2 linked regions of the Idiomarina loihiensis L2TR genome follow. The protein of the gene in region 2 interacts with the protein of the main gene of each other region in a pairwise test. Links are inferred from orthologs where the notes say so. Each region holds a gene or a part of one and is shown on either strand. Other genes may lie near its edges. The genes, in order: ftsL and ftsB.

Region 1 (3,325 bases), 370 kb from region 2 along the record:
TAGTCCCTGTTTTTCCTGCAATACGATATCCGGGCACTTGTGCTGCCTTGGCTGTTCCATCGCGAACCACCTCTTCCAGCATATGCATAACGGCTCGGGTGTTATCCGGATTGAAAACTTGCTCTGCAGGTAAAGGCGATTCCTGCCTGAAAATCGTCAGCGGCCTTTTTTTCCCGCCATTAGCGATAATGTTATAAGCGTTAGCCAGTTGCAGTGTCGTTGCCGACAAACCGTACCCATAAGCCAATGTCGCAGTTTCAAAATCCGACCAGCGGCGTCTGCCACTCAGCAAACCAATGCTCTCTCCTAGCAAAGCAACCCCAGTGTCACTGCCTAAGCCTGCGTCGGCGTAGGTTTGCAATAAAGAGTCAACGCCAAGATCCAAAGCTATTTTAGTTACACCCACGTTAGATGAATGCTCAAGCACCTCGCTCAATGTCAATTCGCCATAGTCACGAGGGTCACTCACCCGGCGTCCACCGATTCTTAACCAACCGGGGCTCGTATCAATAGTATCGCCGGCTTTATGCCGACCTTTTTCTAACGCACTAAGAACCACAAGAGGTTTCATCGTTGAACCTGGTTCGTAGCTGTCGGTAATCGCCCGGTTCCGCATTCTGAAAGACTGCAAGTCCGTACGATTGTTAGGGTTATAGGACGGGCTATTGACCATAGCCAGCACTTCACCTGTCTCGACATCCAGCACTACTGCCGAGCCTGAAGTTGCCTGATTGTAGCGCACGGCTTTTTTCAGCTCGGTATAAGCAGTTGCCTGAATACGTTGGTCGATACTCAGTGTCAGCTGTTTTGGTTGTTGTGCATCTGTCTGGCTAATTTCTTCAACAACCCGCCCTTGTGCGTCCTTGCGGTAAACTCGCTTACCCGGTTTGCCGGTTAAATGTTCGTCATACAACAGCTCCAGACCTTCCTGTCCGACGCCATCTATATCAGTTAAACCAATTAAGTGCGCACTGATTTCTCCGGTAGGGTAATAACGACGAGATTCGGTTTTTAAGTACACGCCAGGAATTTTCAGTTGCTTCACATAGTCGGCTTCAGATGGCGTCACTTTCCGTTGCAGATAAACAAAACGTTTTGATGGATCATCCACTTTACTGACCAGCTCTTTGCGATTCATACGGAAGGTTTCCGCCAAAGCCTGCCAGCGCATTTCATCCGCTAACGCATCTTTGTCAGCAATTCGTTTGGGATCGGCCCACACAGTTTCTACGGGGACGCTAACCGCCAGTTCACGCCCGTTACGATCAACAATAGTCCCCCGCTGAACCGCTACACTGGAGGCTCGTAAACTGCGCATATCACCTTGCAGCGAGAAGGCATCGGGGCTTATTACCTGAATATAGGCTGCGCGTGCAATTAACGCAGAAAACACACCGAACAGTAAGAATACTGCGGTGTAAAAGCGCCAACGCGTACCGGCTGGTTCTGTGTGTTTCTTGCGACGAGTTACTGCCATGAAACCAACACCTCCTGCTCTGGCTCAACGTCCCGCATGCCAAGTTGTTCCTGCGCAATACGTTCAACCCGGCTGTGTTCAGTCAGGGCGTTTTGCTCAACCACAAGGTGCCGCCACTCCCGATCCAGAGTGTCCCGGTGCGACAATAAATCATCACGTTCGCCAGTTAACTGCCGATTCAAATGAGCGGTATAGACAATACTTAGCGCATTACCGATAACCACCACACTGAGAAGCAAAATCCATTTGTGCTGCAATAAATCCTGTAGCAACATTTTCATTAGACTGGGATAACGCTGCTTAGTCATTGCGAACCCTCCTTGCTATGCGCAGCACAGAGCTGCGTGAACGAGGATTGAGCTGCACTTCAGCTTTACCCGGCTTAATAGCTTTGCCGACTTTCTCCAGCGCTTTATCTTTATTGCGCTCAGCTTCAGTTACCGGCAAGCCCGGAGGTAACTGCTTTCCTTCGCTGTGCTTACGAATAAAGCGCTTTACTAAACGATCTTCCAGACTATGGAAACTAATAACCACCAGTCGGCCGTCTTCTTTCAGACCCGACAGAGAAGCTTCCAGCGCCTGCTCTATTTGCTCCAGTTCGCGGTTAATGTGAATGCGAATGGCCTGGAAGGTCCGCGTTGCCGGGTGCTTATGCTTTTCTTTTACCGGACTGACGCGGGCAATCATTTCCGCAAGCTGCTTCGTGCGGGTAAAGGGCTTTTTCTCGCGATCCATGACTATGGCGCTGGCGATACGTCGAGCAAAGCGTTCCTCGCCATACTCTTTAAGAACCCAGCTGATGTCATCTTTTTCTGCACGATTAAGCCATTCGGCGGCGGTTTCGCCACTGGTGGTGTTCATCCGCATATCTAAAGGGCCGTCTCGCATAAAGCTAAAGCCGCGCTCGGCGTCATCTAATTGTGGGGAAGATACGCCAAGGTCAAATAGAATTCCGGTCACTTGCCGGTTCAACTGCAGATCGTCAAGCACCTGTTGCAGGTTTGAGAAAGGGGTGTGGATAATTTGAAAACGAGGGTCATCAGCAAATGCAGCCGCCGCAGCAATAGCTTCGGGGTCCTGATCCAGTGCAATAACGCGGGCATCGTCACCTAACTGGTTAAGCAGCGCACGCGTGTGTCCGCCGCGACCAAATGTGGCGTCGATGTATGTGCCTTGCGGATCAGTCGCTAATGCTTCTATCGACTCTTCCAGTAGCACCGAAACGTGTTGCGGTGACGTTGTAATCATTATAATGAAAAGTCTTCTAGTCGTTCGTTGAGAGTAAAGTCACCTTCGCGTTCAACATCCATGTCCTGCGCCACTTGTTCGTGCCAGGCGTCTTCATTCCAAACTTCAAATTTATTCAGCTGCCCGACAAGCATCAGTTTTTTCTCTAAACCGGCGTGTTGTCTCAACGGAGCTGACAGGAGCAAACGACCATTTTTATCCATTTCACAGTCGTCGGCGTGGCCTAAAAGAAGTCGCTGTAAGCGACGTTCTGCAGGGTTCATACTGGATAACCGAGTCAGCTTTTGTTCAATGATTTGCCACTCGGGAAGCGGGTACAGCAACAGGCACGGTTGCTTAATATCAATCGTGCAGACCATTTTGCCTTCACAGTCTAATGACAACGCATGGCGATATTTAGCCGGTATGGCTAACCGCCCTTTGCTATCCAGACTTAATGTTGTTGCACCTCGGAACATGATCCCACCTGATCATTGCGATCCACTATTATCCACAAATCCCCACAATGTTACAGTCTAGGTGTCTCTCTTTCCCACTGTCAAGAAAAAACCTCTCTATTTGTCAGGCCTTGACGGTAAATTTACATTAAGCGGTTGATGC
Region 2 (3,325 bases):
TCACCGTCATCAATAACATCCAACTGCTCAATAACCTGAAAATCTTCCGGCGTCTGTTTAAATTCGGCCTGCGGTCTGTCGCCTTTATGTAAACGCGGTAAATCAGCCAAAGACACTTGTGAGGGTGCCAACATTAAAATGACTCCATCAGAACCACAGCATGACAGGCAATACCCTCTTCACGCCCCACAAAGCCTAATTTTTCTGTCGTTGTCGCTTTAACATTCACATTGTCGATGCAGGTTTTTAAACACTGGGCAATGCTGGACCGCATATCGTCAATATGTGGTGCCATTTTCGGAGCCTGAGCTACAATGGTTACGTCAATGTTACCCGTCTTAAACTCTTTTTCCTGACATAGACTTACGGCATGACTCAGCAATTCGGCACTATCCGCCCCGGCATAGCGTTCATCGGTATCAGGAAAGTGCTGGCCAATATCACCTAACGCTAAAGCGCCTAATACCGCGTCGGTGACAGCATGCAGAACAACATCTCCGTCGGAATGAGCGACAAGTCCCTGATGATGCTCAATTTCAACACCACCTAAAATCAAAGGCTTATCAGAGCCCCAACGATGAACGTCATAACCATGACCAACACGGATTTTCATGAACGATGCCCTCTTTAATTTTTATGATCATTATTGTCCGCTAATAACCAGTCGCGAACACATTCAAAATCTTCCGGGTGAGTCACTTTTAAGTTGCGGATAGAGCCAGGAATAAGCGCCGGCTGGAAACCACACCACTGCATAGCAGAAGCTTCATCAGTTAACTGAGGGTTTAATGCCCCCATATGCTCTATGGCTTGTTGTAAACGCTCTGCATTAAAAACTTGTGGTGTCTGCGCCTGCCACAAGGCCTCCCGATCAACACTGGATTCTATATGGGTAACACCGGTTTCATCATTGACAGAGATAACAGCGCGTTTTAAGGAATCTCTTACCGGAATGGCAAGAATTGCGCCTTGAGGGTCCTTTAATCCGGTATTAATGACCGCTGTTAATGCCTTTTTTGGTAGGCATGGACGTGCTGCGTCATGTACCAGCACATGGGTAGCCCCTTGCGAAACAGCAACTTTAACTCCAGCCAATACGGATTCAGCGCGGCTGTTGCCGCCTGTCACAAAATGAACCTTTGTTGGCAGGCTCTTTTTAAGTTCAATAAGGTATTCAGCATTAGAGTCAGAAACCGCAACGAAAACCTGTTCAACCCGCGCATCCTTTAATACGGCTTCGATGCTGTACTCCAGCAAAGTCCGGTTAGCGACCATCAGAAACTGCTTAGGGATGTTAGCCTGCATCCGGCTTCCGCTGCCAGCCGCAGGGATCACAGCCATTAACGAATCAATCTGGCTTTGTGCGTGGCTTTCAGACTCACTCTTCATCTCGCTCACCCGCTCAGGCTATGGATTACGATCAGGTACAAGACGGAAGAAAACTTCATCCTTTTTTACCATCCCTAGTTCGTTACGGGCACGCTCCTCCAGCGCATCTTCCCCTTCGCGCAAATCTTCAATATCTGCGTAAATGAGTTGATTACGTCTTTCCAGATTTTCATTCGTATTTTTCTGATTGCTGACTTCTTGCTGCAACCGCCAATAATCCGGTAGGCTATTTTTGCCAAACCACAGACGGTATTGTAACGCAAGGAACAAGGCCAACAACACGACCAGAGTCACCCGCATGCTCAGCTCCGTTGTTTTTCCTGTTATCATTATGAAGACTATTGACGTGACTGAAAAGCCGTTTTCAGCATTATAAGACAAAAGAGGTTCATTTGGAGTATTTCGCTGCCGCAATAGTATTTTTCTTCGCAGCTTTGGTTCAGGGGGTAAGCGGTTTTGGCTCCGGTTTGTTAGCCGTCCCAATTCTGGCGCTGTGGTTCCCTATTAGCGTACTTACGCCTGCACTGTCTGTCATTAATATCGTGATTGGCGGCTGGATCTACTGGAAAAACAGAGAGGCGGCTCGCCCATCTCAGTGGAAATGGTTAATTTTTTCAGGCGTCATTGCTTCTCTGGTATCGGGATCTTTGCTGTTAAGCGTAAACGAACAGTTTATTAAACTGATTCTTGGTTTTGTCATACTGGCTGTTGCGCTCGCTTTGGCTAGCGGTAAACAACTCTCTACTGCTGAACATGCGCCCGGACATATTGCGGTAGGTACAGGCTCTGGCTTGCTCAACGGGTTAATGACATTAGGCGGGCCTCCTATTGTTTTATTTCTGGCCAATGCCCGTATCCCAAAACAACAGTTTCGCGCTACACTCAGTCTGTTTTTCTGCTGCATTGCCATGGCAAACGTCGCTAACTTCTCACGCCAGTCTATTTACGCAGAGCCCCATCTCTATCTGGTACTCGCTTTACTACCTTGTGCGCTTATAGGCGCCAGCGTGGGACAAAGACTTCAACAGCATGTATCAGAACAACGTTTTAGACAATTTACTCTGGCACTAATGATACTTTCGGGACTCAGTGTCGTATTGCAAAGTATTAAATAGTTTTAGTACTCCCGCCAACGGCTCTGGTAAAATTAAATTTATGCTTGAAACCCTGTACGCATTTTTCGATTTGGGTCAATTTTCCCAGTCCCCTATAAATGGCTCCCATAACCCGGGGTTAGTCATACTCTCCTATTGCGTCGCGCTGCTAGCTTCTTATACCGCGATACTCACACTGGAACGTGTACAAATATATCAGGCTAAGGTTGCTCGCTACAGTTGGTTAATTGTCAGCGCAGTTATCTCTGGCGTTGGTGTCTGGAGTATGCATTTTATTGGCATGCTGGCTTTTGAGCTTCACCTGCCCATGAGTCATAGCGTGTTGTTAACGCTTATTTCAGTTGTTCCTGCCATTGTCGGCAGCTTTATAGCAATGAAAATTCAAATGTCTTTGTCATCGGTGCGTGCAACACTCATCGCCGGAACTGTTTTGGGCGCCGGTATTGGCCTGATGCACTATACCGGAATGGCTGCAATGGAAATGTCAGCTCACCTTCGTTATGACCCTCTCTGGTTTGTACTTTCGGTATTTGTCGCCGTATCGTTGGGCATCATAGCTTTATTGGCATATCGCCATTATAAAAAATCGGAAAGAACCAGCTGGTTCAGGCGCAGAAGCGCACAAATTGTTGTTGCCGCCATTATTGCTCTGGCTATTTCTGGTATGCACTATACCGCCATGATAGCAGCCAATTTTTACCCTACCCGGGCACCCGATGCGGTATTCAGCGGCCATGGCAACTGGCTGGCTTACGTTGTCGGAATTGGCTCGTGCTTAACCGCTATAATGGCCATTATAGCCTCTCAGATAGACAGACGCT

The links.
Region 1: the proteins of ftsB (region 2) and ftsL interact in binary tests that used the Escherichia coli proteins (3 or more experiments, as listed by UniProt). The link is inferred for Idiomarina loihiensis L2TR from one-to-one orthologs.

Annotation. Positions count from the first base shown.
Region 1 is NC_006512.1:441,254-444,578, reverse strand. What follows is about bases 127-3,126. They hold ftsL (cell division protein FtsL), read right to left. Parts: upstream 1,786-3,126; coding sequence 1,468-1,785; downstream 127-1,467. Other genes in these bases: mraZ (division/cell wall cluster transcriptional repressor MraZ), read right to left, coding at 2,725-3,126; rsmH (16S rRNA (cytosine(1402)-N(4))-methyltransferase RsmH), read right to left, coding at 1,778-2,725; IL_RS02190 (peptidoglycan glycosyltransferase FtsI), read right to left, coding at 127-1,477. In the rest of the region: more of IL_RS02190, read right to left, coding at 1-126; more of mraZ, read right to left, coding at 3,127-3,183. UniProt on the Escherichia coli protein: Essential cell division protein. May link together the upstream cell division proteins, which are predominantly cytoplasmic, with the downstream cell division proteins, which are predominantly periplasmic.
Region 2 is NC_006512.1:810,634-813,958, forward strand. What follows is about bases 49-3,048. They hold ftsB (cell division protein FtsB), read right to left. Parts: upstream 1,690-3,048; coding sequence 1,408-1,689; downstream 49-1,407. Other genes in these bases: truD (tRNA pseudouridine(13) synthase TruD), read right to left, coding at 49-134; ispF (2-C-methyl-D-erythritol 2,4-cyclodiphosphate synthase), read right to left, coding at 134-613; ispD (2-C-methyl-D-erythritol 4-phosphate cytidylyltransferase), read right to left, coding at 628-1,389; IL_RS03835 (sulfite exporter TauE/SafE family protein), read left to right, coding at 1,782-2,504; IL_RS03840 (bifunctional diguanylate cyclase/phosphodiesterase), read left to right, coding at 2,545-3,048. Also shown: more of truD, read right to left, coding at 1-48; more of IL_RS03840, read left to right, coding at 3,049-3,325. UniProt on the Escherichia coli protein: Essential cell division protein. May link together the upstream cell division proteins, which are predominantly cytoplasmic, with the downstream cell division proteins, which are predominantly periplasmic.